Regions from separate parts of the Clostridium sp. X genome, predicted to be linked through region 1. Evidence: a T-box and tRNA genes for the amino acid it is inferred to sense, from the RefSeq annotation. Region 1 holds a T-box; the other holds one or more tRNA genes.
The links. A T-box is a leader RNA that pairs with one kind of tRNA and senses whether it is charged. The one in region 1 lies ahead of alaS (alanine--tRNA ligase), so its partner is inferred to be a tRNA-Ala.
Positions count from the first base shown of each region.

Region 2: it has a tRNA-Ala gene. The T-box ahead of alaS (alanine--tRNA ligase) is inferred to sense a tRNA for this amino acid. The anticodon was not compared.

Region 1 covers NZ_CM146912.1:2,713,302-2,728,818, reverse strand. The annotation lists gene ACX0KU_RS13760 (type IA DNA topoisomerase) at 1-958, shown strand, start outside; gene ACX0KU_RS13755 (ABC-F family ATP-binding cassette domain-containing protein) at 995-2,902, shown strand; gene ACX0KU_RS13750 (NAD(P)H-dependent flavin oxidoreductase) at 2,957-4,027, opposite strand; gene ACX0KU_RS13745 (EAL domain-containing protein) at 4,264-5,496, shown strand; gene cls (cardiolipin synthase) at 5,612-7,021, opposite strand; gene ACX0KU_RS13735 (replication-associated recombination protein A) at 7,212-8,480, shown strand; gene ACX0KU_RS13730 (RrF2 family transcriptional regulator) at 8,542-8,979, shown strand; gene nifS (cysteine desulfurase NifS) at 8,979-10,169, shown strand; gene nifU (Fe-S cluster assembly scaffold protein NifU) at 10,172-10,600, shown strand; gene ACX0KU_RS13715 (PRC-barrel domain-containing protein) at 10,819-11,316, shown strand; gene ACX0KU_RS13710 (AI-2E family transporter) at 11,309-12,337, shown strand; T-box leader at 12,438-12,620, shown strand; gene alaS (alanine--tRNA ligase) at 12,711-15,350, shown strand; gene ACX0KU_RS13700 (IreB family regulatory phosphoprotein) at 15,436-15,517, shown strand, end outside.
Region 2 covers NZ_CM146912.1:257,920-273,436, forward strand. The annotation lists gene ACX0KU_RS01210 (methylated-DNA--[protein]-cysteine S-methyltransferase) at 1-207, opposite strand, end outside; gene ACX0KU_RS01215 (hypothetical protein) at 270-1,187, opposite strand; tRNA gene ACX0KU_RS01220 (tRNA-Gly) at 1,329-1,402, opposite strand; tRNA gene ACX0KU_RS01225 (tRNA-Ile) at 1,416-1,492, opposite strand; tRNA gene ACX0KU_RS01230 (tRNA-Ala) at 1,498-1,573, opposite strand; gene nagZ (beta-N-acetylhexosaminidase) at 1,755-2,984, opposite strand; gene ACX0KU_RS01240 (lytic transglycosylase domain-containing protein) at 3,175-3,831, shown strand; gene ACX0KU_RS01245 (hydrolase) at 3,888-4,574, opposite strand; gene ACX0KU_RS01250 (BsuPI-related putative proteinase inhibitor) at 4,821-5,651, opposite strand; gene ACX0KU_RS01255 (hypothetical protein) at 5,855-6,148, opposite strand; gene ACX0KU_RS01260 (zinc-ribbon domain-containing protein) at 6,329-6,499, opposite strand; gene ACX0KU_RS01265 (restriction endonuclease) at 6,748-7,332, shown strand; gene ACX0KU_RS01270 (restriction endonuclease) at 7,353-7,940, shown strand; gene ymfI (elongation factor P 5-aminopentanone reductase) at 8,037-8,777, opposite strand; gene ACX0KU_RS01280 (DUF3793 family protein) at 8,870-9,487, opposite strand; gene ACX0KU_RS01285 (methyl-accepting chemotaxis protein) at 9,632-11,830, opposite strand; gene trmB (tRNA (guanosine(46)-N7)-methyltransferase TrmB) at 12,019-12,663, opposite strand; gene ACX0KU_RS01295 (site-2 protease family protein) at 12,846-13,541, opposite strand; gene ACX0KU_RS01300 (hypothetical protein) at 13,666-14,736, opposite strand; gene ACX0KU_RS01305 (phosphodiester glycosidase family protein) at 14,752-15,517, opposite strand, start outside.

The sequences.
Region 1 (15,517 bases):
ATTTTTAGCTATTTTTTATCCACCGGCTAAGTTTAATAAAATATCTATCGTAACTAAAATTCAAAATGAAAGTTTTTTTACAAATAATAAAGTTTGTGTTGAGAGAGGATATTTAGATATATTAAAAGGAGAAGGGGACGTAAATGAAAGTGAAGAAAAGGCCGTAGAATTCTTAAATACTCTAAAGAAGGGGCAAAAGATAGAAGTTGAAGATTTAGAGCTAAAAGAGGGAAAAACATCCCCACCTAAGAGATATACATCTGGTTCTATTATTATTGCAATGGAGAATGCAGGAAAACTAATAGAGGATGATCAGTTAAGGGAACAGATTAAGGGTTCTGGAATTGGAACAAGTGCTACAAGAGCTGAGATATTAAAGAAGCTTGATAGAATAGGTTATATTAATATAAATAATGGAACTCAAGTAATAACTCCAACTATTAAGGGAGAAGTAATTTATAGAACTATCAAGAATTCTATACCTAGTTTATTGAATCCAGTTTTAACTGCTAGTTGGGAAAAAGGTCTAGGATTAGTAGTAAGAGAAGAGATCTCCTCAAATGAATTTATGGCAAAATTAGAGGAATATATAAAAAGAAATGTATATAATGTGATTAATAATAATGGTATTATAGACTCTCAATATTTAATATCCTCTATTCAGAATAAAGAAAGTGTAAATATGAATAAAATGGATGAAGTTTTGGGTATATGCCCAATATGTAAAAATGGAAGAGTGATAAAGAATTCAAAAGGTTATGGTTGTGATAACTGGAAAAGTGGCTGTGAATTCTTTGTTGGAGAGATTTGTGGAGTTAAAATTCCTGTTATAGAAATAAAAAAGTTGCTAAGAAACGGAACAACTAATCTAATTGAAGGCTTTAAATCTCAAAAGGGAAACGTGTTTGGAGCAAGATTGATTTTAAAAAATAATAAGATTGAACTTAGTTTCAAATAATGAGTTATACATATAGCAAATGGAGAGGAAATAATTATGAGTATATTGACTATAGAGAATTTAAGTAAGAGTCATGGAGAGAAGGTCTTGTTTAACAATATATCCTTTAGCATTAACTCGGGAGAAAAAATAGGTTTAATAGGAGTGAATGGCACAGGTAAATCTACATTACTCCAAATTTTAGCGGGTTATGAAAATTGTGATGAGGGTAAAGTCATTAAAGGCAATGGCATGCGAATAGAATACTTACCTCAAAATGTAGATTTTGAAGACGATGCTACTGTACTTGAACAGATATTTAAGGGGAATTCACCAGTAATGAAGGTATTAAGACAATATGAAGAGGCTCTTAAAAATTTAGAAAAAAGTCCAAGCGATGAAAGGCTTCAGAAAAAGCTTATGGAGCTTACAAGTAAAATGGATGCTGTAGATGCTTGGGAAATAGAGAGCAAGGCAAAAGCTGTACTAACTAAGTTAGGGATTCATAATTTTAATTACAAAGTTAAGGGGCTTTCCGGAGGCGAGAAGAAGAGAATTGCCTTAGCAGGAGTATTAATAAGTCCCTGTGAGTTATTAATACTAGATGAGCCTACTAACCATATTGATAATGAAACTGTAAAATGGCTTGAAAATTATTTAAATGAGTATAAAGGCGCTTTAGTTATGATAACTCATGATAGATACTTTTTAGATAGAGTATCAAGAAGAATATTAGAAATAAATAATGGAAATTTATACAGTTATGAAGGGAATTATAGTATTTTTTTAGGTGCTAAGTTTGAGAGAGAGCAGATGGTATATTCTCAAGAGCAAAAGAGACAAAATCTTTATAAAAAAGAGCTTGAGTGGATAAGACGAGGAGCAAAGGCAAGAACTACTAAGCAAAAGGCAAGAATTGATAGGTTTGAAGAAATAAAATCTCAAAAAATAGAAATAAAAGATGAAAAGATAGATATTTCAATAGATGGAGGCAGACTAGGAAAAAAGATAATTCAGATAGAGGGTGTAAGTAAGAGTTATGGGGATAAGAAGCTTATAAATAATTTTTCTTATATATTTACAAAAGAAGATAAGGTAGGAATAATAGGAGCTAATGGAATTGGGAAATCTACACTGCTAAACATTATTTTGGAGAAATCTGTTCAAGATAAAGGTAATATATCAATAGGAGAAACCGTTCAGATTGGATACTTTTCTCAGGAATATGAAGATATGAGTGGAGATCTAAGGGTTATTGAGTATATAAGAGAAGGAGCAGAATTTATAAAATTATCTGACGGAAATATTATAAGCGCGTCTAAAATGTTAGAGAGATTTTTATTTCCCTCTAATTTACAGTATTCATATATATCAAGATTATCAGGAGGAGAAAAAAGAAGGTTATACTTGTTAAGAGTGTTAATGACTTCTCCAAATGTTTTAATTTTAGATGAACCTACAAATGATTTAGATGTAGAAACTTTAGCTGTGCTAGAAGATTATTTAAATTCTTTTAATGGTACTGTAATAACTGTATCCCATGATAGGTATTTTTTAGATAAAGTATGTAATAAGCTTTTGATTTTTAAGGGTGACGGGGTAATAGAGCCATTTGTGGGTAATTATTCAGATTATGAAGATAAGCAAGTACAGGATGATAAAAAAACAAATGATAGTTCAGTTAAAAAGATTAAAGAAGAGAATAATGTAGGAATGGCTGAAAAAACAAATAAAACTTTGAAATTTAGCTATAATGAAAAGAGAGAATATGAACAAATAGAGAGTGTTATAGAGGATGTAGAAAATAAACTTGAAGAAACAAATAAAAGTATTGAGTTGGCTGGTAGTGACTATATAAGACTTGAAAAGTTTTTGGAAGAAAAAAGTAAGTTGGAAGATGAGTTAGAAAAATTAATGAATAGATGGGAGTATTTAAGCGATTTAGCTGATAAAATAGGTAACTAAAAATAATGAAATAAAAAAAGGCTATCATGAAAGTATGATAGCCTTTTTAAAGTACTAATTAGTCTCTTGAAATTCTTTTGATATATCTTGAATTAATTCTTTAACTGATTTTATTTTATCTAATTTATAAGCATTTGAACCAGCAAAAATTAGTCCATTAGCAGTATCGCCTTTAACAGCATTTATTAAAGCTTTTGATATGCAATAAGGTGTAACGGCTGGATTACATCCCTTTAAACAGTTATAACACTTAGAAATAGAAGTATTATTATCTAAAGAATTTGTAAATTCATTTTTTATTGCTCTACCAGGCATACCTACAGGACTGTTTATAATCATCATATCTTCTTTAGAGGAGGATATGTATGCATTTTTAAAGTTTATATGTGCATCACACTCTTCGGTAGCTACAAATCTAGTAGCCATCTGAACACCTTCAGCACCTAGTTTTATGTATTTTGCAATATCACTTCCGTCATAAATACCGCCTGCAGCAACTACTGGAATATGTTTCCCATAAGTAGCTTCTAATGAGTTTGTTACTTCAATAACTTCTTTTATAATTTCTGATAAGCTATCCTCATTGCTAGAACTGATTTGTTCTAAAGAGAACCCTAAATGACCTCCAGCATGAACTCCTTCTACTATTATTAAATCTGGCAAGTAATCATATTTTTTTTTCCACATCTTAGATATAACTTGAGCAGCTTTTGCAGAAGATACTATTGGTGCAATTTTTGTATTTGAACCTTTTACTAATTTTGGAAGGTTTGAGGGTATACCAGCACCACATATAATTAAATCGATTTTTTCTTCTACAGATGTTAAAACTAAATCATCAAAATGATTTGATGCAACTAATATATTTACACCTAAAATTCCATTTGGACTTAACTCTTTAGCTTTTCTTATCTCTTTTCTTAGAGCTCTTAGATTAGCTTCCAAAGTGTTTTTTTCAAAGTCATCTTCTCTATATCCTATTTGTACGGCAGAAATTACACCGATAGCACCTTCGTTAGCTACAGCTGAAGCTAATTTTGAACCGGATACACCGACTCCCATGCCTCCTTGAATTATTGGTAATTTAGCAATTAAGTTCCCTATCTTAAGAGGTGTAAAGTTCATAATATCTCCTCCTTGTTTTACAAATAACTAATTTGATTAACGAAATATTTGATAGTCAAAGTATATTCTATATATATTTACCTGTCAATAAAAAGTAAACCAAATGAAGAATTATTTTATATTTTAAGACTCATTTAACAAAGCCCTCTATATAAAGTGAATAAATTTGGTATAATAGATACATAGAATAAAGGATGTTTATTATTATGGAGAATAAGTAAAGGATGTGTTGAGATATGAGTAAGAAAATTAACATTAAAAATATTATTGATAATAAAGAAATGAAGATTAGATTTGAACCTATATGTTCAATTATAAAACAATCAATAATAGGCTTTGAGGTTTCAGGGTTTGGATCTGATAAAAGTGGAGAAGTTATTGATATGGATATGCTTTTTGAACGTGCAGAGAATGAAGATATGGCTATTAATTTAGATAGACTCTATAGAGAGAAAGCTGTAGAAAAATTTGCGAAGGTGTATAGTGATAATAGAGAACATCTATTATTTATAAATATTAGTGCTTCTATAATAACTAAGTTTATAGGTTCTGGAATTATTAAGGAACTAGTAAGTTCTTACAAGTTAAATCCTGAAAATGTTGTTTTAGAAATAGTAGAGGATAAAGTTGAAGATATAGAAAGTTTAAAGAGATTTATAAACTTTTATAGAAGTGAAGGGTTTTTAGTTGCTTTAAGTGATATAGGATATGGCTTAGCCAATTTAGATAAGATATCTTATGTTGAACCTGATATTATAAAAATAAGCGGGGCAATAACTGAAAATATTGACTATGACTATTATAAACAAGAAATATTCAAAGCTTTAGTAACTTTATCTAAAAATATTGGTGCCCTTGTAATTGCAGACGGGATAAAGACTAAAGAAGAAGCATTAACTGTAATAGAACTTGGAGTAGACATGATTGAAGGAGAGTATCTTGGAAATTCTTTAGAAATTAGTAAGAAATTTATTAACCATGCTAAGGAGAGTATAACACACTTAGCCGATGAGTATAAATCTTATATGATAGATAAAGTTAATGTGGAAACAAGTATACAAAAAAAATATGATAAGACAATTAATGAAGCACTCGGAAGCTTAGCTAAAGTAGAAGAATCGGGATTTAATGAACAATTAAATGATATTATTTCAAATAATGAAACTTTTGAATGTATCTACGTTTTAAATGAAAAAGGGGTTCAGGTGACAGATACTATAAACTGCTGTAGAGATATGCTTTCTCAAAAGGCACTTATTTTTCATCCAGCTGAGCAAGGAACCAATCACTCATTGAAAAAATACTATTATTTCCTTAAAAATATGGCGCTAAATAAATTCATAACTGAGCCATATGTTTCGCTAGCTACAGGAAACTTATGTATAACAATTTCAGCAGTGTTTAAAGCTGTTAACAATAAAGAATACATCCTGTGTATAGACTTTAACCCAAAAGATATACACCTATAAAAAAAGTCAGCTATGCTGACATTAAAATAATGGGCACCTATAAAAAAAGTCAGCTATTATTAATTATCTTATTAAATGAAAAGGAAGTTGCGCATTTGCAACTTCCTTAATAATATTACATAGCATTTGAGAATATCCTCATTAAACTCTCTAAAAATTTAGTGAAAATAGAAGAGCTTTCGAAATATTCCTTATCAACTTGTGTTGATACATTTAGATCCTCTAGAAAAGCGCTTTCAAATTCTTTTGTAGTATTGGAATCATAAATAACTACATTAGCTTCAAAGTTAAGTTCAAAAGAGCGAATATCAATATTAGTATTGCCTAAAGTACATATGTTACCATCTATAGATACAGCCTTAGAATGTAGAAAAGAATCACATCTATAGAAATACACCTTTATACCATAGTCAACCATATCTTTAAGATATGAACGTGAAGCATTATATACAGAAAAATGGTCATATTTCCCAGGGAATAATATCCTTATATCTATACCGCTTAGAGCAGCTATTTTTAGTGCAACTATAAGACTTTCACTAGGAATAAAGTAGGGAGTCATAATATAAATATGATCCTTAGCACTATATATCATTTTTATAATACCTTCCATAATAGAAGGATTTTCAGAACTAGGACCTGATTCTACAACTTGTATTGGACATAAGTTATTATTATTAATTGTAGGGAAATATAGAAGCAGTTCATGTTTAGAAGAAATAAAATCTTTTTTTGACTTGTTTAACATGTAAAAATCATGAAAAAAGGAACTTTGAAGGCCTAAAACTGAATCACCCTGAATTTTTATATGGAGGTCTCTCCAAAAACCTAATTTTCCTTTTCCTAAATATTCATCTCCAACATTCATTCCTCCTATAAAGCCGACCTCTCCATCGATTATAGATATCTTTCGGTGATTTCTATAAAAGGGAGTGAAAATGTGAGAATAAAATAAAACATTGACTCCGGCATTGCGTAAGGCTCTTACATATTTACCGCTTAAGCCTAGAGATCCCAATCTATCTATAATAAATCTTACTTTAACTCCAGATTCAGCTTTTTCTATTAAAATGTCTTTAATTTCATTTCCGATTATATCATCTCTCACTATATAGTATTCTAGATGAATATGATGCTTTGCTTTTCTTAATTCCTTCTTTAATGTGTCAAATTTTTTTTCACCATCAATAAAAAATTCTATAGTGTTATTTGGAAAAAGAATAGAAAAATCATTTTTAATAAGAAGGTGCTGTATAAGATTAAATTTAGAATTTTGAATTTCTAAACCGTATCGTTTTTTTAGAACCTTATCAAGAAAGTCAGACTCATTTCTAAAACTTTTATTCCTCCAATTTCTTCCGATGAGAAAAAAAAGGACTATTCCTATAGGCATAGATATTATAAAAGTGAGTATCCAAGCGAAAGTACCTTTAGGGTCTCTTCTATCAAGTATTATAATTATTATACACACTATAGAAATTATAAGAAGAATAAGAGAGAAAATATCTTTTAAATCAAATGACATAGCACGACACTCCAAACACTAAAAATGTATTTTAGCAATTTCTAATATCATAGAAACTCTATACATTATTTATTCCCTAAGCTTAGTGCATTTTATGTAATGAAATTATAGAATAATAAGTTGTTTTAATTATTATTATGTAGTATATTTGTAAATGAAATTTCTATTAATAGCAAAAGGTGGGATTGAGGTGGATTTATTTGATCTTGCAGTGAATAAACAGGGTAGCAGGAGACCTCTGTCTGAAAGAATGAGACCACGAAATTTAAACGAATTCATAGGGCAAAGTAACATAGTAGGAAAAAAAAGGCTCCTTAGAAACCTTATAGAAGGAGATAACTTAACTTCAATTATTTTGTATGGACCTCCTGGGGTGGGGAAAACTACTTTAGCTTCTATAATATCTAAAGAAACTAAAAGTGAATTTTTAAAATTAAATGCTACTTCCATAGGAGTAAAAGATTTAAGAGATTATATAAATAAGGCAGAAGAGATCGTAAAGTTCTATGGGAAAAGGACTATATTTTTTATTGATGAAATTCATGTACTTAAGAAAGGTGCACAACAGGATTCCTTATTGGAGGCTGTTGAAAAAGGAATTGTAGTTTTGATTGGGGCTACTACTGAAAACCCTTATTTTGAATTAAATAGAGCTCTTATTAGTAGAGCAAAAGTATTTCAATTGGAAGAGCTAAAGAAAGAAGAATTAGTGAATATATTACTTAATGCTTTAAAAGATAAGGATAGAGGATATGGAAATATAAATATAGATATAGATAGGGAAAGTTTAGAGCTAATAAGTGAATTATCTGGAGGAGACGCAAGAAACAGTTTAAATACTTTAGAGTTAGCGGTATTATCTACTCAGAAAAATAAAGATGGAGTAATTATCTTAAATAAAGAGATTATTAAAGAATGTATACATAAGCCAGTAATAAATTATGATTCTACTGGAGATAATCATTATGATATAGTATCTGCTTTTATAAAAAGCATACGGGGTTCTGATACAGATGCAGCACTATACTGGTTTGGAAGAATGGTAGTAGGGGGAGAAGATCCGAGATTTATTGTTAGGAGACTTATAGTTCATGCATCGGAAGATATAGGAATGGCGGATATTAATGCTATGTTGATAGTCCATGCAGCATGGAACGCTCTTGAAACAGTGGGAATGCCAGAGGCTAGAATACCTATAGCACAGGCTATAATATACCTTTCTAAGGCTAAAAAATCGAATTCAGTATTAGTAGCAGTTGACGCTGCTATAGAAGATGCAAAAAATAGCCAATTTAGAGTTCCTAAACATTTAAGAGATACTCATTATAATGGAGCATTAGAACTTGGAAATTTGGGATATAAGTATCCGCATGATTTTCCGGGGAACTTTGTAGAACAGAATTATTTTCCAGAAGAAATGAAGAAAAAAAGGTACTATTTAGAAAAAAAGCAATGTTGACAATTATAGTCGGGTTTGATAATATATCAATATAGAATTACACTCACAGGGGAGTGGTTAAATGAAATTATCCACAAAAGGAAGATATGGAGTTAAAGCTATGGTTGATTTGGCAATACATTTTGGCGAAACGCCTGTGTCAATAAAAAGTATAGCTGAAAGACAAAATATATCTGAGTTTTATCTAGAACAGCTTTTTGCCCCTCTAAGAAAAGCTGGTTTAATAAGAAGTGTAAGAGGTGCTCAAGGGGGATATGTTTTAAACATGAATCCTAGCGAAATCACAGTAGATAAAATTATTGATGTATTAGAAGGACCTATAGAAATATCTAACTGTATTGAAAAAGGTGAATGCGACAATATGGATGTTTGTCCTACTAGATTGCTTTGGGAAAAGATGAAGAACAGTATAGATGAAGTAACTAAGTCTATTACACTTCAAGCTATGGCTGATGATTATAAAAATATGCGTATGTTAAAAAAGAGGAGTGAGCAATAATGGATAAAAAAGTTTATATGGATTATGCGGCTACTACATATACAAAACCTGAAGTTTTAGATGAGATGCTTCCGTATTTTACACAAAATTATGGAAATCCATCATCTTTTTATACTCTTTCAGATATAAACAAAAAGGCTATTAATAATGCTAGAACTAAGGTAGCTAAAGCTATAAATGCTGAAGCACATGAAATATATTTTACAGGTAGTGGTTCAGAGGCAGATAACTGGGCTATTAAAGGAATTGCATTAGCAAGAAAGAACAAAGGAAATCATATAATTACTACACAAATAGAACATCATGCAGTATTAAATACATGTAAGTTTTTAGAAAAAGATGGATTTGAAGTTACTTATCTTCCGGTTGATGAGCAAGGCGCTATAAAGATAGAAGATCTTAAAGCAGCAATTACTGAAAAGACTATATTGGTAACTGTAATGTTTGCTAACAATGAAATTGGAGTAATACAACCTATTAAAGAGATAGGAGCTATATGTAGAGAGAAAAAGATAATATTTCATACTGATGCAGTTCAGGCAGTTGCTCATGTTCCTGTTGATGTAAAAGAAATGAATATAGATTTACTTTCTTTAGCGGCACATAAGTTTTATGGTCCAAAAGGAGTTGGAGCTCTTTATATAAGAAATGGAGTTAAAGTTGAAAATCTAATTCATGGCGGAGGACAGGAAAGAGGAAAGAGACCTAGTACAGAAAATGTATCTGGAATAGTAGGCTTAGGAAAGGCTATTGAGCTTGCTGTTGATGAAATGGAACATGAAGGAAAAAGATTAGCTAAATTAAGAGACAGACTAATAGATGAACTTTTAGAGAGAATACCTCATGCTAAATTAAATGGACCAAAAGGGCAAGGAAGGTTACCGGGAAATGTTAACATAAGTTTCGTAGGAGTTGAAGGAGAGACTTTATTATTAGATTTAGATGATGTAGGAATATATGCGTCTACAGGAAGTGCTTGTGCATCTGGGGATCTTGAGGCATCACACGTACTATTATCTATAGGATTATCTCATGGAGTTGCCCATGGTTCTTTAAGATTAAGTCTTGGTTCAACAACGACAGAAGAAGATGTAGATTATCTCATAAGTGAGTTACCAAAAATAATTAAGAGAAGAAGAGAAATGTCACCGTATTGGGAACAATTCTTAAAAGAGAAGGGAGAAATTTAAAAATGTATACTGAAAAAGTAATGGATCATTTTAGAAACCCAAGAAATGTTGGAGAACTTGAGGATGCTAACGGAGTAGGTGAAGTTGGGAATGCTCAATGTGGAGATATAATGAAGATATATTTAAAAATTGAAGATAATATAGTTAAAGATATAAAATTTAAGACTTTCGGATGTGGATCTGCAATCGCATCTTCAAGTATGGCAACTGAACTTGTTAAGGGAAAAACAGTAGAAGAAGCTTGGAAATTAAGTAATAAAGCTGTTGCTGAAGCTCTTGAGGGGTTGCCACCTGTTAAAATGCACTGTTCTGTACTTGCTGAGGAAGCAATCCATAAAGCAATAAATGACTATAGAATAAAGAATGGTATGGAGCCTTGGGCAACGAAGAATCATTCTGATCATGTTCATCATGAAGTTCATGGACATTAATTTAGCTTTATAGAAATTTTTATAAATGAACTTTTATAGTATAAGAAAAGTATATTTCCTAATATAAAATCATAGATTACTTAAAAGAACTCCATGTTTTCATGGAGTTCTTTAGTTTTTATAATTATTTTCCATACATATTCATAAATGATTTTATCAGGATATTTCTTTTATATTTGGGTAAAATAAAGATAAAATATGCTAGAGTGGAGAATGTTATGTATAGAAGTAAAGATTTTATTCTCATGGATACTATAGATATAAATGGGAGAAAAATTGGTTTTGTAAGAGATGTCCTAGTAAATTTCAATAAAGGTTTTGTTGTAGGATTTAGTATTACTCCTTCTCGAATGTTTAAAAAAGTAATTAGTGTTTTAAAGGAAGATATATTAACTTTCAACAATAATATGATAGTTAAAAAAACTGGAGAAGAAGTATTATTAAATCTTTCTAATTTTAAAGGAATGGATGTACTAGATCATAAAGGAGACATCTTAGGTATGGTAGAAGATATAATTTTTGACATAAATAGCTTTAGAATTAAAGGATTAGTGATATCTGCAGGATTTATTCACAATCTATTGCATGGAAAGAAGATACTTCTTATAAAGGATTTAATACTTGGAGATAAAAATATTTTATATTTTGGAGATGCTAAAAAAATATGCTTTACAACCAATTCACATGAATTATTGGAAGTGAATAATAATGCTTAAGTTGAGTAGAAGTAAGTTAATTAAACCTCTAATATATTTTGTTGTAGTTGTAATTATTTTGTTAGTAATAATTAATGTAAATATAATTAATGATATAGCATTTTTGTTAATATTTTCGTTTATACTATCTTATAGTTTAAAGCCTATACAAAAGGTATTAATTAGAAGTGGAATAAGTACTAAAATTTCTTCATTAATATTAATGCTAAGTGTGATTATAAGCTTAATTCTGATAATTACAGTGTTAATACCTTCAGTATTTAAAGAAAGCCTAAGTTTAGGAAGTTCTTTAGATGAAATAGAAGGATATATCAGTATGCTATACCATAAGTTAAAACTAATAGAAAATAATAAAACTGTACATTCTATTTTAAGTAAAATATACAGTAAATTAAATACTTCTTTCTCAAATATGGTTAATAGGATGTTAGAAACAACGGCCGATATAGGAGAAAATGCACTAGCATTTGTTGTAGTTCCAATTGTAAGTTATTATTTTTTAAGTGATCCTGATTATATAGAAAACAAATTTCTTATGCTATGTCCTTTGAAAGGAAGAAATATAATAAAAAGAATCAATAAAGATATTGATAAAATTTTAGGAAGATATATTATAAGTCAATTTATGCTATGTATTATGGTTAGTATACTAACTTTTATAGCATTAGTTGTATTAAAAGTGAAATTCCCCATTATGCTTTCTATATTAAATGGAATATTAAACATAATTCCTTACTTTGGACCTATATTTGGAATGATTCCTCCTATAATAATAGCACTTTTGACATCCACTAAAACTGCCATGTATACAGCAGTTCTATTGTACTCTGTTCAATTGATAGAAGGTAATATATTATCGCCTAAAATAACAGGAGATAGTGTAAGTATGCATCCCTTAGCAGTAATACTAATTTTACTTGTGGGTGGAGAATTAGGAGGCTTTTGGGGTATGGTCTTAGCAGTGCCTGTAAGTGTAATACTAAAAGTTATATATGAGGATTTAAATTACTATTTGTTCTAGAAAAAAAGTTTTACAATATATCCAATATTGACATAAATATCTTTTTTTCTTATAATCAATATATCTTTATTATTAAACATATTGCACAAAATTATATAATTTGTAAGCGATGATTAGAATAAGTAAATAATATATTGTCATTCAGAGAGGAAGTGGATGGTGTGAACTTCTTGGCATGTTTATTGAAGCTATCTATGAGCTATAATAACTTTTAAGAGATATATACTTTGATTTACTTTGTATATATAATTAGGGTGGTACCACGGAAACTTTCGTCCCTTATTGGGAATGGAGGTTTTTTTGTTTATAAATTATAATTTTAATAATCTAACTGATTAATTTATACAAATATAATACATGGAGGTAACTACAAATGTTAAAGATGGGATTAAATGAAGTTAGAGAGGCATACTTAAAGTTTTTTGAAAATAAGAGTCATCTAAGACTTCAAAGTTCTTCACTAGTACCTAAAAATGATAAAAGTCTTTTGCTTATAAATGCTGGAATGGCACCATTAAAGCCTTACTTTACAGGATTACAAACTCCACCAAGTAAAAGAATAACTACTTGTCAAAAATGTGTGAGAACAGGGGATATTGAAAATGTAGGAAAGACATCAAGACATGCTACTTTTTTCGAGATGTTAGGAAACTTTTCTTTTGGTGATTATTTCAAGAATGAAGTTATTCCTTGGGCTTGGGAGTTTGTGACAGAGGTTTTGGAATTACCTAAGGATAAATTATATGTAACTATTTATTTAGACGATGATGAAGCTTACGATATTTGGACTTCTAAAACAGATGTTAATCCTAAACATATTTTTAGATTAGGAAAAGAGGATAATTTTTGGGAGCATGGTTTAGGACCTTGTGGACCATGTTCGGAAATCCATTTTTATAAGGATGAAGGAGAAATAATTTCTGCAGATGATTTTGAAGTAAAATCTGATGCAGATAGAGCAGTAGAGTTTTGGAATTTAGTTTTTACACAATTTGATAAAGATGAAGAAGGTAATTATAATAGATTAGCTTTCCCAAACATAGATACAGGAATGGGATTAGAAAGAATGGCAACTATTATGCAAGGCGTGGATACAATATTTGATGTAGACACAATTAAGAGTATTTGTGACAAAGCTTCAGAGATAGCGGGTGTTCAGTACGGAGAAGATAAAATTAAAGATATATCTTTAAGAATAATAACTGACCATGCAAGAAGTGTTACCTTTATGATTGGTGACGGTATTCTTCCGTCGAATGAGGGAAGAGGCTACGTATTAAGAAGATTGTTAAGAAGAGCGGCTAGACATGGACGCTTGTTAGGAATTAGTGGAGAGTTTTTGTATAATATAGTAGATACAGTTGAAGATAATTATGGAGAAGCCTATCCAGAAATAAAAGATAAAAAAGAATATATTAAGAAAGTTATTCAATTAGAAGAGGAAAGATTTGGAGAAACTATAGATTCAGGTATTGAAATATTAATGAACTATATTGATGAAATTGCAAAATCTAATAAAACAATCCTAAATGGAGATAAAGTATTTAAATTATATGATACTTATGGATTTCCACTTGAGTTAACACAAGAAATATTAGAAGAAAAAGGTTTAAGTATTGATATTGACGGTTTTAATCAAGAGATGAAGATTCAAAGAGATAGAGCTAGAGCTGCAAGAGCAGAACATACTTATATGGGTGCAGATGTAACGGTTTTAGACTCTATATCAGCAGATATAGACACAAGATTTGATGGATATGATAAATTAGATTTAAACTCAAAAATAGTAGCTATTATAAAAGATGATGAATTTGTAAATACCATAGAAGAAGGATCAACAGGAGTAATTGTTTCTGAAGTTACACCGTTTTATGCTGAAATGGGAGGGCAAGCAGGAGATAAAGGGATTATTTTTAATGAAAATTTTGAGGCAGTAGTAGAGGACTGTAAAAAAAATATTGGTGGAAAAACAATTCATTTTGTAAAAGTTTTAAAAGGAAGTGTAAATGTAGAAGAAGAAGTTACACTTAAAGTAGATACTGAGAGAAGAGACCGTATTGCAAAAAATCATAGTGCTACACATATGCTTCATGCTGCTCTACGTGAAGTTTTAGGAGAACATGTACATCAAGCGGGTTCTTTTGTTGATGATGAAAAACTTAGATTCGATTTTGCACATTTTGCTGCGGTGACACAAGAAGAATTAAATAAAGTAGAAGATTTAGTAAATGCAAAGATAATGGAAACTTATGAAGTTAAGACTGATGAGATGACACTTGAAGAAGCAAGAAATTCTGGGGCAACAGCATTATTTGATGAAAAATATGGAGAAAAAGTCAGAGTCGTTAAAGTTAAAGATTTTAGTGTGGAATTATGTGGTGGAACACATATAGACAATATTGGGAAAATAGGTATTTTCAAAATAGTGTCAGAAAGCGGTATAGCAGCAGGAATAAGAAGAATAGAAGCTATTACTGGAACAAGGGCTTTAAGATTTATAAATAGTAAGTATGAACTTATTAAAGATGTTTCAGAAATTCTTAAGTGTTCAGAAAAAGATATAATAAATAAATTAAATCAACAAACTTTAGAAATTAAAGAAAAAGAAAAAGAGATAACACAATTAAAGTCAAAAATAGCTGGAAATTCAGAAAGTGATATTCTAAGCAGTATTAAAGAAGTAAATGGAATTAAATTAGCTGTTGGTGCTTTGAATGATGTTGATGGAGAGGCATTAAGAGACTTATGCGATAAAATAAAGGATAAGATAGTAAGTGGAGTAGTAGTATTAGGAAGTACAAGTGAGAATAAAGTACAATTCATAGCTATGGCAACAAAAGATGTAATTTCTAAAGGAATCCATTGTGGTACTATTATAAGAGAAATAGCTAAAATCGCTGGTGGTGGCGGTGGTGGAAGACCAGATATGGCTCAAGCTGGTGGTAAGTTGCCAGAAAAGTTAAATGAAGCCATAGGTAATGTAGAAAAAGTAATGGAAGATTTAGTAAGATAGTATACTTTTTAATAAAAATGGTTTATAATAAAGTTAAGCAAAGTTACAAAGGAGAACTGCAATTCTAAAAAGGGGTGTAGCAGTTATGGGAATTAACGAAAATACTATGCAATTCGATATTTTAAAAAACAAAAAAGATATGACAAGGACAATTTTAGCTCAAGTTA
Region 2 (15,517 bases), 650 kb from region 1:
TGTTCCATCAATATTTAGCTTAAGATTGAAATCTTTTCTCTTTCCTTGAAAGTACTCATCTAATTGATCATAAGCATCCTGTAGTACTTTAGGAGTTTCAGTGACTTCTCCTTCTTTTTCAACAAAATCAATTCTAGTTATAGCATCTTCTAAGCTTGTAATTTCAATTACTCCCACTTCAGATCTATAATAAATTTTATATTCCATACCTATATAAATTTCCTCTCTATACGTAATTAATGTTAAGAGGCAGGCTCTTAACATTATAATTACATTTTGTCACTTATTTTTGTATACTTTCTTCCTAAATAGTCCTCTACTATTACTTCTATTTCTTCATAACTATATAATGCATTTTCATACTGAAGGTTTGTGCTATAGCTAATTCTTTCTAATTTATGTCCCTCACGCACCTCAAAAGGCTCTATCTCATAACGTGCATTAGAATCTATTATTTTGCCATCCTTTAATACTTCAATTTCCTTCTTTAGCTCATCATTACTATAGACCTTTACTCTAATATTCTTTAGTTTTAATAAGTTCTCATCAAGTTTTATATTTTTACCTAATTTCTCTGGAGCTAGATACAAATCAGTTACGCTTGTAATGTTAACTTCAAATTTAAAGTTTACTTTATTCGCTGAAGTACTCTTTTCTCTTGGCATAGCTTGTATATCAACCCTGTTACTTAAGCTTTCTAAGAAGTTAATCTCTGTTAAATTTTCACTTATATTATTATCATTATTCTTGGCAATTATCTTAAATTTATAATTATTTTCATAGGGTAGTGTTATCTGAGTACTATAATTTAAATTTCCTAAATCTTCTGCAGCTACTTCAGTCCACTTATCCCCATTACTATTATCTTTTCCCGTATATAATAAATACATTTTATAATCCTTACTTAATTCACGCATACTCCATTTAAATTTAACAGTAACACTGTCTAAATTCTTACTTATATCTACGATACTATAATCTATATTTCGAACCCACTTTTGTTCTTCAACAATCTGATTAACAGTATGTGATACAGAAGAACTTATGTTGTTAATGCTCCTATCTAGACTATTTATATTATTGTTTATATTACTCACTTCTTGCCTTAGACTTACTATATGAAAATACATTTTCATATTAAATATAATAAATATAGCAATTAATATATATATTTTATATTTTTTCAATTCCTCATCCCCCTATAATCTCTAATTAATATTATACCATAAAGTGGATTAAAACGTTAATTTTAGGGGCCTATCACCTATACCTGCTTAAATTCTTTAAACAATAAAAAACTCATCTTCATATGAAGATGAGTTTTTTATTGGAGCGGGTAAAGGGAATCGAACCCTTGTGTTCAGCTTGGAAGGCTGACGTTCTACCATTGAACCATACCCGCATATTAAATTGTTTGGTGGGTCTAAATGGACTCGAACCATCGACCTCACGCTTATCAGGCGTGCGCTCTAACCAGCTGAGCTATAGACCCATAAATGGTGGAGATAAAGAGATTCGAACTCTTGACCCCCTGCGTGCAAGGCAGGTGCTCTCCCAACTGAGCTATACCCCCAAATATTTTGTATCGTTAACACAAAACATATATTATCATAATTTTTATTTCCATAAAACAAGCTATATTCCAATACTGTAGTTTATATGTTTTATTCTTTACTTTTCTCAGTATAGGTAACAAATTCACCCAAAGATACACCCGGATAAGTTTCCTTGTTTTTTTTAACTTTTATGCAAAACTATTTATACTTTATTTGGATTAATACATCTTCTACCTTTGTATTTAGAGAATCAATATCTATATTATTTATATCTCTGTCTTGTATTTTATATCTACTTTTTAACTCTAAAATCCTATAGACACTCTCATCTATTCTCTCTTCTAAAATCTCATTTTTTACCACTGAAAGCTTTATTTTATCTATTGCTTTTATGGAATTTTCGTAATTCTTACATATTAAAATAATGTCTGAGCCTGCCTTAACTGACTTTAGAGCAGCATCTTCAATTGTATAGTGTTTTGCAATAGCCTGCATTTCCATATCATCTGTAATTACTAACCCATCAAAATTTAGCTTATTTCTAAGTAGATCTGTAATTATATGCTTTGAAATAGATGCTGGATAGTCCTTATCTAGCTTAGGAAGTAGAATATGAGCTATCATTATAGCATCGGCTCCCTCTTCAATAGCATATTTAAAGGGTATTAACTCAAAGCTCTCTAGTCTATTATAATCATAATAAACAACAGGAAGTTTTAAATGTGAGTCCTCTGTAGTATCACCATGTCCTGGAAAATGCTTTACTACAGGGATAACCCCTTGTTCTGATAAGCCTTTCATTGTTGCAACTCCAAGTTTTTTAACCCTCTCTGGTTCTACTCCAAAAGCTCTATCTCCAATAACCTTGTTTTTAGAATTACTATATATATCTAGTACCGGAGCAAAATCCATATTAAAACCAAAAGCTTTTAATTTTTCTCCTGTAACCTCTCCAACCTGAAAAGAAATATTACTATCCTCTGTCTTACCTATACTCATACTACTTGGGAATCTTTTTATTTCCTTTGGAAGCCTGGATACTCTACCTCCTTCCTCATCTATAGACATGAATAAAGGAGCTTTATTATTCTTATTAAAATCTTTTAGTGAATTCATAAGCTGCAGAAGCCTATTAGAACCTTTTATATTCCTATCGAAGAATATAACTCCTCCCACATATCTTTTTTCAATGAGATCCTTTATTTTAGTATCAGCTTCATATCCCTCAAAGCCTACAATAAACATCTGTCCTATCTTTTCATCTATAGACATAGCATTAATCTTTTCTTTTATAGGATCATCTTTTTCCACCTCAACTACTTCAGGTACTTTAGGTATATCTTCTTTCTCCTCTTTAACTAGAGTGCAACTTGACATTATCATTGCTAAAACTATTATATAAACTATCTTCTTAATCTTTTTTATCATAATATTCTCCTTAATTAGGTAGCTTAGTTTATTAAAAACTAGCTCATTATTAAATTCACCATATTATTCCTATTATTATTATAACTCATTATTTTTATATAAATCACTAACTTAAGCTAAAGTTTTCTAATTAGCTTTCGATATATATAGATAGTAAAACTTTTATATACAAACAAAGGTTGGTGAAATTATGGAAGTAAATAATTCTAAGCAAATTGAACAATTTATGCAATTTCAGTTAATGACAGAAATGTTTAAACAATCAGCTGGTGATTCCCCTGCTTTTCAGTTAGTAATGGAGGGACTTCTAAAAGCATCAACAGATAGTGCTGGAAATATGGATTTGAGTAAACTTGGCTTTAGAGAAGCTGATTTAAGTCAACTTGGATATGCTGGTAATGAACGACTTACTAATATATATAAAGATATTGATACATCAATTAAAACTAATAATACTACTATAGAAGAAGCTGTTGATAAAGCTTCAAGAAAGTATGGAATAGATAAAGCATTAATAATGGCTGTAATTAAGCAAGAATCTTCCTTCAATCCTAACTCTACTTCTCACGCTGGTGCTCAGGGGCTTATGCAATTAATGCCTGGTACTGCTCGTGAGCTTGGTGTTACTAATTCCTATGACATTGAACAAAATGTTGATGGAGGAACTAGATATTTAAAATCCATGCTAGAAATGCACGGCAACTCAAAGCAGTTAGCACTTGCTGCATATAATGCAGGTCCAGGAACCCTTAGAAGACGTGGTGTAGATACTATAGAAGAAATATCTAAACTTCCTTCTGAAACAAAGGATTATGTTAAAAAGGTAATGAAATACTACGGAAAATAACATATAAAATATAAGACACATAGTATCACACTATGTGTCTTATATTTTATATGAAACTATTCTTCCATAGCTTCATCCTTATGTACCTTTCTATATTTCACCATGAGTTCCGAGAAAAGATCTGCGGAATATGGAGGTGTAAAGGTAATAGCATTAGCTCCAGCCTCTATAGTCGCTTTTATTGTATCCTCTGTAGGTCCTCCCGTAGCTATTATAGGTATATTGGGGAATTTAGACCTTATTCCTTTAACTATATCTGTAGTTCTTTTAGCTCCTGATACGTTTAAAATATCTGCTCCTGCATCTATTCTAGCTTGTATATCTTCATACTCTGAAACTACAGTAACAACTACTGGTATGTCTATAGTTTTTCTTACACTCTTTAATACTTCATTAGGGGTAGGATTGTTTAATACAACTCCTATAGCTCCTTTAAACTCAGCATCTAATGCTAAGTTTACTACTCTTTTACCAGTAGTTACCCCTCCTCCTACACCACAAAATACCGGTATATCTGCTGCCATAACTAGGGCTGCTGTTATAAGGGGTTGAGGAGTGAAAGGGTATACTGCCATTATTGCATCTGCATTAGTATTTCTTATTACTGCTACGTCAGTACTAAAAACTAAAGACTTTATTCTTTTACCTAAAATTATTATACCACTTGCATCTCTTATAACCTTAGGTACTTGGATCATATGACTTCTTAAATTTCCACTTATTTCAGGTGCATTTTTCTTCATAAAAATTCTCCTCATATAATTGTTTACTGTATTTTTTTATAATCACTTCATAAGTTTTTATATTTTCTCAAACACATAATACTTTTATAATTATTTTATTTTTCATTATTATATAAGTATATTCTACCATATTTTAAATTTAAGTGACTACTCTTTTATTAATACAAAAAAAGGATATACTTATAATTTCCTATAAACTGAAAAAGTTAATGTTCGGTAAAGTTACACTCTACCGAACATTTAAAATTACTTTATCGTGATTTTGCCCTTTAAAGTTGGGACACTTGAAAGTTCCTTTGATACAGAATAGAATTCATAGTCATATACTCCTTTTGACAAAGGAAGTTCTTCTAGGTTAATATTAAAAATTTCACTCTCTCCTTGTAATAATGTCTTTTCAGAGAGCATTTGTATAAAGTTCTTATCTTGCGACCAGGTATACACATGTTTACCATCTTTATAAAATTTCATATCAAATTTTTGTCCACTTGTGTATGTTAGTTTTATAGGATTTTCAGTTTGATTTTTAACTTCTACTATTAATTCCTTACCACTGGTACTCTTCACTTCATATTTTAAAGGGAAATATGCAATTCCTGAGTTATCCTTCTTTATTAATTTACCTGTTTTGTGTGGTATATTTCTCATTTCATTAGCCACTAAATAAAATTCATACTTATATTCTCCAGCTTTTAACTTTAAATCAGATAAATCTATGCTATACTCTAATTTTCCTTTTGCTGCTATTTCTTTATTCACTATCATCTCTCCAAAAGCTTTATCATCAGACCATTTATATATTTGCTTACCTTCTTTATTATATAAAATAAAATCATATTCCTGAGTACTTCCAAAAGTTAATTTAACCTTTGAGTTTAATGGATTAGATACAATAATATTTAACTTATTACCTTCCTTATCTTGATTAACATTATAAATATTTACTCCATTTTTTACAGTGGCATTTTCTAGTCCTAATCCATTTTCATTTTTATAAGATACTACAGTACTACACCCAACTAAACTTGTAACGATTATCATACTTGCTATAATTACACTTAATTTTTTATTTTTCATATTTCTTTCACCTTCCACTACTCTATTTTTAACAAGGTTCATTGCAATGATTCCTATTTTATTATTTACTACGAAGACAAAATATAAATAGTTTTTTATGTAATAACTTTTTTATAACTTATGATAAAAGTAAAAGCAGCAAACCTAGTCTCTTATCTAAGTCCACTGCTCTTAATATATTAATTAATTACTTAATTAACTACTTATTCATTTCCATCTATTTGTTTAAGATCTATATGAATTATGTTATTTAAAGGCACTGATCTTTGAACTTCTTTTATTAAACCTCTTACTATAGTACCATTTAATTTAATATTCATTATACTGTTTTGTCCATATCTTAACATATACTTCTCTACCTGATTTTTTTCTAATGATAAGGGTACTTCACCTAAACTTCCACCATACAATATGCAAGGTATTTCACCCATTCTTCTTAACTCTTTTATACCACAATCACCTTTTTTACTTCTTAAACTTCCAGATAGCTCGTACATTCTTTTACCCCCTTAAATAATGTTAATTTTAATCCTTTTCTCAACAATTTACTTAATGTGTCTGCTGAGGTTAACAATTTTTGTCTTATCGTAATATAAATATATTCATGATTTTTAATATTATTCTAAGGGGTAATATAAATAAAAAAAGAACTGTATACACAGTTCTCATATTTGCTATTATCTATTAAATCCTCTATTATTTCCTGATTGTTGCTTTCTATTTCTTCTACACTCTGGACATCTTACAGGATCATTTTCAAATCCTTTTTCTTTGTAAAACTCTTGTTCTCCTTGAGTAAACACAAATTCTTTTCCACAATCTTTACATACTAATGTTCTATCTGCCATTATAAAACTCTCCTTTTTTCTTAAATGCGATGGTTTATTGATACTTTTATCGCTCTATTTTATATATAAGTTTATCATATTAATAATTACTATTCAATAGAATTTCAGTAATTTTTTTCAATTTTTTCCACATTAAACACTAGTTTTTTCTACACAAAAACTCATTAATGTTATAAGACTTTTTTATTAAATGTATATAATCCGTAATTATGTCTAGAATTTAAATAAAAGTTAATGAGGTGGTATAAATGAATACTTATTCTAAGTTTTTTTTACTAATAGGGATTTTAATATTATTTAAACTACTAAATAAATATTTAATGTCCTTTAATAATAAAATTGAAAACAGATTCAAAGAAGAAAAACTTATGTACGGATTAACTTCCAGACATTTCTTATCTCAGCTAAGTTTTAGCGAGTTTGAGGAATTCTGCAGTTATTATCTAACAAAAAATAACTATGCTAATATCAACTTTGTATCTGAATCATTTCACGGAGGATTAACTCTAATTTGTAGTGATTCTAACTTCAATAAGATATATGTGAGTTGTATTCAATCAGATTCTAAAGAAAATAATAACAATGATGATTATAACTCAATAGGACGTCCAGAACTTCAAAAGTTTATTGGCTGTATGCTACATGATGAAATTCTCAATGGCATAGTTATGAGTAATGGATATTTTACTAAAGAAGCTATGGATTACGTTAATAGTCTTCCTAAGGAATATAACATACAACTTATGGATGGAATTAGCTTATCTAAATCCTGCTGGGATATTAGAAAAAAGAATATTATAGATCTTTCATTAATAGATGTAATTTCACAATAATTTTAAAGAGGTGAATATTTATGTATTACTATCTTGCTGTGATTTTTAATAACTTATTTAAATTTATAAATACTATACTCCTTATTATCATAGGATTTAAATTTATAAAGCTAGTTTTAAAATCTACAAACTTACTAAAAATGTATCGTAGTGAATATGAAAATGTCGAGCGATTAAAACAAGGATCTATTAATCTAAAAGACCTTCATAGTCTATCTCCTCTTGAATTCGAACATTGGTGTGCTGAACTTCTTGAGAGTAAAGGTTATACTGATGTGATTATAACTCCTCCAAGTAAAGACGGTGGAAAAGATATTATATGTAAAAGTGGAACTGAAGTACACTATGTTGAATGTAAAAGATATTTATATTCAAATGATGCAAGTTACTTTATAGATATTGAAGTTATTAGAAAGTTACTTGGAGCTATGGAAGGCGATGGTATCAAAAATGGAATAGTAATGACAAGTGGTATTGTGACTCAAGATGTTATTGATTATGTTCACTCCTTACCTTCTTCTTATTCTATAACCATATATGATGGGAAAGATTTAGTCAACGAGCACTCTAATCTAATAGATACTACTCCCGCTAAAGCCTTGTCATAGATTCTAAAGACAATCACTAGTCACCAATCTCTAATCGCTAAAATCAAAATCTTGGTTTTGTCTGATAGCGATTAGAGACTAGAGATTATTAATGATTTATAAATATCCCCCATCTACAGTAATTATCTGAGATGTAATGTATTTAGACTCATTACTTGCTAGAAATACAGCTAGTTTAGCTATATCTTCTCCCTCTCCGAATTTCATCATAGGTATTTCTTCTTCTAAAGCTTTCTTTTCTTCACTTGACATCCATCTATTCATTTCCGTATCTATTACACCTGGCTGAATAGCATTAACTCTTATTCCTGAGGTTGCAAGTTCTTTTCCTAGTGCTCTTGTAAATGAATTTACTCCACCCTTAGAGGCTGAATATAAAACTTCACAGGATGCACCAACTTGTCCCCACATAGATGATATATTAATAATACTTCCACTTCTTTTTTCTAGCATATACTTGACTGCATTATGACAGGTATTAAAAATGCCTTTTAGATTTGTATCTATAAGACTATCAAAATCTTCTTCTTTCATATCTATAAATAGTCCTACCTTAGATACCGCAGCATTATTAACTAAAACATCTATTCTACCAAATCTATGTATTATATCTTTTATCATTCTATTTGTAAATTCATAACTACTAATATCACCCTTTATACTTATTGCATAACCACCCATAGCTTTAATATCTTCTAAAGTTTCTTCTGCTGCTATATCATTATTCTTATAGTTAATGATTATGGATGCTCCTAGCCTAGAAAACTCTTTAGCTATACTCCTCCCAATCCCCCTACTTCCTCCTGTAATTAAGACAATCTTCCCCTTAAACTTCATATATTTACCCACCTTTAGAAATATACATTATAATGAAAATATAAATATCAGTTCTTCTTTTGTCAAGAAAAATCTATAATTCATTTATATATTCATTTGAGGCCTATGTTAGTAATAACCTTATATGGTTGTATTCCTTTTACTATAAGTTTTATAACCTCATTTTTCATCTCATCATATTTGTTAAAGGTATTTATTGCTTTTTCTAAGTTATTATATACTTTCCAATAGCCAAACATTAATGCCTTTTTATGAGGGAACTCTATAAATTCAATTACATCCTCTATAGGATATCCTAAAAATATTCCCATCTCATGAGGACACAAATTTATATATCTTTCCTTTAAATGCTGTAAACATTCATCTATATCCATACTTTTACTATATCCGTATTTTTCAAGAAAATTTAAATTACTCTCTTCTTCTAATAATAGTTTTATCTGTTCTTCATTATAAAAAAGGACAACTTCACTATCTTCTATTCTTTTTAACTCGAAAAACTTTATATTTAGCTCTTCTTTTATACTATTTTTATACTTTTGCCAAAAATCATAAAGCTTCTTTTTTCCTTTATTATGAAATATTATAAGATATGAAGGTTTTATTTTGCCTAAAGCCGGAGCTGCATTATATGCTATTATAGATAAGAGATAACTTCTATCATCAAGTTTATCTATAAAATTCATGAAATTCTCAGATAATTTATTCATATAAATCTCCCTCATCTTCACTATTTTAAATCATAGTAAATACACTATTTGTATTATAGTGTGTACATTGCTGGGAAACTTAATACTTTTAAATAAAAAATCATAAATATAGAAATCTCTACATTTATGATTTATGTAATTTTTTTATATAGATTGCGTTTTAAACTTATTCACATATTCTAATAGCCTATGTGCACTTATAGAGTTTTCATTAGACTCTCCTGTAATAGTCTCATTTTTATTACTTATCTCTCTAATGCTTTCCCCTATTTTACAAGAGGCTATAGTAGCTTCACTAACTGAAATATTTATCTCTTCCATATTATTTACTATATCATCTATAGATAAAGAAATATTATCTGTTGCCTGTGTCAAGTTTTCAATGATATCTTTGATTATATCTCCATCGCTTTTATATGCTTCTCCTATGTTTATAAAATTATCATAGTCTTTTATAGTTTCTTTTTCTATAACATCTAGAGTATTCTCTGAAGAAATTGCCAATTCATCAACTGCGGTTAATACATTTTTTACAAGACTTTGAATATCTTCAACAGTGCTTGAAGTCTCTTCTGATAATTTTCTTATTTCTTGAGCAACTACTGCAAACCCTTTTCCTGATTCTCCAGCTCTTGCAGCCTCAATAGCAGCATTTAATGCCAAAAGATTAGTTTGTTTTGATATAGCAAGAATACTATCAGCCATTTTTGATACTTCATTAACTACTTTAGCATCATTTATGGATTTTTCTAACTCTTCTTTTGAATTCTTATATATATCCACTATTCTATCCTTAGATTCATAAGTTTTATTTTTTATATTATCAGCCTTTACCTTTATTTCCCCAGCAGCTTGAAATCCACTTTTTATATTTTTTAAAGTATTTTCAACTTCATTTTTAACCTTTTGAGTTTTTTCTGTTATATCATAAAGATTACTATTTGAATTTTCCATTCCTGCTGTAATTTCCTCACATGAAGCCTGTACTTGCTGTAAAAGATTATTAACTTCATTAATCATACTATTGGTATTCTCAGAAGAATTAGACGTTTTACAGCTTTCCTCTTTAACTAAATTAATTACTTTTTCAAGTTTATCCACTGCTGTATTTAAGGCATATGCTGTCTTTGCAAACTCATCTTTTCTCGTTATACTTATTCTATGTGATAGATTACGTTCTGCTAATTTTTCAGCATAGTTCTCCATTTTAACAAGAGGCTTTTTTATATCTCTAGCAAAAGCTATTCCTACTATAATTCCTAAAATTATAAATCCTAGTGTTCCAATGATAATATTAGTTCTTAATTTATCTACTTCTTTAAAAACTTCATCTTTAGGTAGTGTTAAAGCTAATGCCCATTCAGTATTAGGCACTGGAGCATAAGATATAATCATATCTTTTCCATTTACAGAATATAAATCATACCCATACTCCTTGTTTATCATTTTATTTTGTATCTGCGCTAATTTAGTAAAGCTATCATCATTCTTCGCTTTGTCTATATCATTATCTCTTTTTAATACTAAGTTCATGTCCTTATGTGCTGCTTTTGCTCCTGTTTCATCTATAACAAATGCATATCCTTCTTCTCCTACTTTTGTCTTTTGAACTATTACATTTAACTTAGATAAGTCTAACTCTGCAACAATAACACCTAGAACTTCTCCAGAATTATTTTTTATAGGAGCTGATATACCAAGTATTAAATTATTATGTCCACCTGAACCTAGTATGGGATTTGAAATACTTGCTCTCCCTATCAATCCATCCCTTAAATATTTTGTGTCTTTATTTTCTGGAGATAAATTAATTTTATTACTAAGTCCATTTGTAAAATACATAGTTCCATCTTTACCTAATATGCTAAGCTTGTTATAACCCATTCTACCAGCTTCAGTTATCATAACTGTTTTTTGAGTATTAAAATCCATACTTTGAATATCTGGTCTTGTAGCGAATATACTTAAAGACTTTGTATTTTCGTCTACTAATGCTGTTATTAGTTTTGCCCCATCCTCTGCTCTATTTAATAAAGTTGTACTTATACTATCTTTTAAAGCTTTAGAAGAACTACTATAAGAAATAAATCCTAATATAGAACATATTATCATAACAAGCAAGGTAATTTGAATGATTATTTTAGTTCCTATACTCTTAAAAACATATATATTTTTCGTTTTTCTACTGATTATATTATCTTTATGTTTTCCAATGTCTTTAAACCATTTATTAGGTTTTTTATTTGAATCTTTTAATTTAATTTTTTTCGACTTAACTTTTAAAAACATATTTTTAATAGAAACTAATTTTATTCCTTTTAACTTTGCAATAATACTCTTCATGTATATTACCCCTTACCTAGATAATTTTAGTAATGAACTTATTAACCACATTCTATCATCTCTAAAATAAATAAATTCAATTGTAAAGAGGTTTTAACAATAATTTACATAGACTTATCATAGATTTATACAAAAAATAAAGAGTATATAAGATTGAATACTAATCTTATATACTCTTTATCTCATTATTATTTTAATTTAGCTATAAGGAAATTACTCTTTATCCCTAATTGCTTAAATTTTGATTCATACTCTGTCATAATGTTTTCTTCTGCATATTCACTATTGTGTAAATCATAAGTTTTAAATAATATTTCAAATCCGCTTTCTGAAAAATATTCAAATGATTCATCAAATAGTTCTAAGTCGTCGGTCTTAAAATGAATTTCTGTCCCTGGCTTTATAAACTTTTTATACTTATCTAAAAATTTCGTATGTGTAAGTCTTCTCTTTTTATGTCTATCCTTTGGCCAAGGATTGCAGAAATTTATATATATTCTACTTATTTCATTTTCTCCAAAAATCTCTTCAATAAATGCAATTTGCATCGCTATTATTCTTGCATTGTTAAGCTCTGCCTTTAATAAGTTTTTAAGAGCATATACTAAAATCTCATCTTTTATATCTACAGAAATTAAGTTCTTATCTGGATATTTTGTTCCTACTTGAGCAGCGAAACCACCTCTTCCACAGCCAAGTTCTAAATATATATCATTATCATTCTTAAACTCTTCTCTCCATCGTCCCTTTAACTCTTTTGCTTCTTCAAAAGACTTAAACAAAGGGCTTGCTTCTAGCTCAGGTCTTGCCCATCTTTTCTTCCTTAGTCTCATATTAATCTATTCCTCCTTGGAGTAAACTATACTCTCATATTATCCTAAGTTTATATTATACTTTAATACTATCTACCAGACAACCATTTAGCTCTTTTTAATAGCTTAAAATTCTGTTTATACGAAAGTTCCTACTTTTTCCTTACGCTTCCATAATTCCTTCCATTAATGCAAAGTAAGTACTAAAGTATAAACCTAACTATATTTATAAAGAAATCTAAAAGTAATGATGCAGGTCCATCTAAAATAAAATCAATTAAAGCATATCCGCCAAAAATAGGCAGAATAAAAGCAAAAAGTATTACCATTTGATATCTATACAATTTACCCTCAATTCTATAAAAGAATTTAGGAAACAAATCTCTCAATATATGAAATCCATCAAAGCTAGGAATAGGAATTAAATTCAAGACAAATAGTATACAATTTATATATATAGATAGAAATGCTATTGAAAATAGTATAAATCCTAATGTATTATCTGCTATACTGAGTAAAGTTAAAATTTCCGTAAATGCCTGATTAGGATAAAAAACCTTTGCTATTATTATTAAAATAATACTTGACAGTAGTGCAGCTATTAGATTCCCTATAACTCCTGCTACAGATACTTTTAAATCATCTTTATAATAATTTTTAAACGCACTTGGATTCACTTGCACTGGTTTTGCCCAACCAAAATTAAATAATAAAATCATTATAAATCCTAATGGATCAATATGAGACATTGGATTAAATGTAAGCCTTCCTTGAAACTTAGGTGTTTTGTCTCCTAATTTATATGCCACCCATGCATGAGCGTACTCATGGAAAGTAAATGCTAAAAGAATTCCCGGTATAAGAAGTATTGTATTTAAAATTTCTTCACTACTAAACATTCTCTGCCTCCTAACTTTTTTATATTTTTATTATATCAAAAGAATCTATAAAAAACATAAATACACTAAAAAACCTTACTTCTATAATATAGAAATAAGGTCTTTTAGTGTATTTATACTTAGATTAATTTAATTTTACAGTGATAAGCTTACCGTCACTTATTGAAGCTATTCCATCGTCATACATCTGTACAAATATACCCTTGTATGAGGTTTGTTTATTTGAACTTACTTCTCTAACAATTCCTTTTAGATTATCATTAATATAGATTTTGCCGTCTCTTGATATATAAATATCTTTTTTATTTATAACTTCATTTAAACTAATCTTTTTCCAATTATCTGAGTCTTCACCAGTTGTTCCGTAATATATATTTTTAAACCTTGAAGCTCCTTTTAAATAATCCCCCTCAAGCTCTCCTACATAGATATTATCATTATCGTCTACATCTATAAGGCTTAACTTGTCTACATTTTCAATATTAATTGCTTTAGACTTTCCTGTAACATAAACTTTGTTTTTTGTAAAATCTTCATAAGCTATTCTATCGTCATTAGGTATTATTCTTATGTCTCCTATAAAGTAAGATTGAGTGCTTACTTTGTTAATTCTTTTCATTATATTAATGCTTTGAATATTGCTTCTTCCACCATTTAATGTAGCTTTTACATATATCATATTTGTAAGTGGAGATAGCTGAAGGTCTTCAATACTTGAAGATTTATTAGAAACAAAAGCAGTTTCTTCTTGCTCTTTTGTTTCTAATTTCTCTTTTAATCCTCTCTCTGCATCATAGGAATAAAATAGATATTTAGCACTGTTATTATATTCCTTTTTTCCTGATATAAGAAGTATGTTTCTATCTGGTGCCCATTTGTAAAATGATACAGAAAGCTTGTCCTCAAGTCCGATAGTACTTTCTTGTCCCGTATAAGCATCTACTAACTTAAGCTCATCATCTTCATAATAGGATAAATAACTTCCATCATAGGATAATGCTATTTGTTCTGCTTCTTCTGGAACATATATGTTTACATCTTTTTTCTTATCTTCTTCTCTATCAATCTTTTTTATACTTGTAATGGAACTTACCTCTTCGGATGCAAATAAATATTTATCCACATAATATAAAACTGCTATTTGCATAACAAGCGATAAAAGTATCCATACAATTATTCTTTTTAAAGCTTTCATTGCTTTTTCTCTCCTTTAAGGTTCTACGTATATTGCTGAAGGTATTGATCTTTCTCCCAATGCATTATCAGGTTCATTTATAACTTTTCCCTCATAGTACATTGTAGCCGATGAGCCTCCATCTAGATTACTAGCAGTGTATGCCTTATGTTCATATAATACATCTTGTACATCTCTTAAGGTTGCAGCTAATCTTTTTATTTGCTTTCCATCAATAACTAATAGAAGTATTGCTCCATCTTTTCTTTGTCCTATAGCTGTCCTTGGTGCCTTTCCCCAGCCACCATCTCCACTTGTAATAGTCTTTTTCCCATTTACTATTAAAGCAGGTCCAAAAGAAACAGCATCACTCACTCCTTTTTCTTTTAATTGTCCAACTGAGTGTTTACCAACCAAAAGTAAGCCCTCTTTAGTTATTGCAACAATATTATCCTTCACACTATCATCTTTATAGTCGTTGTAAATAATTTTGCCTTTTGACATTATTATTCCTGTTGGAAGTCCTCCATTGCCTGTCCAAAGTTTTCCGCTAGCAGACTCGTCCGTAAACCCACCTGCATTTATGGCTGCTACTGCATTATTTGTTTTTGCAATTTTACTTGTAGTTTCTCCTGCTTTACCAAGTTTGCTACTATATCCTACCTTTACGCGCTTAGGATTCTTAATTACTAATAAATATCCTGTAAAGCTCTTTCCATCAATCTCATATCTTTCTATAGTATTATCATGAGTATCTTTTATTTCTATTTCTTCATCCTCATTAGCTACTATGTCCTCTATT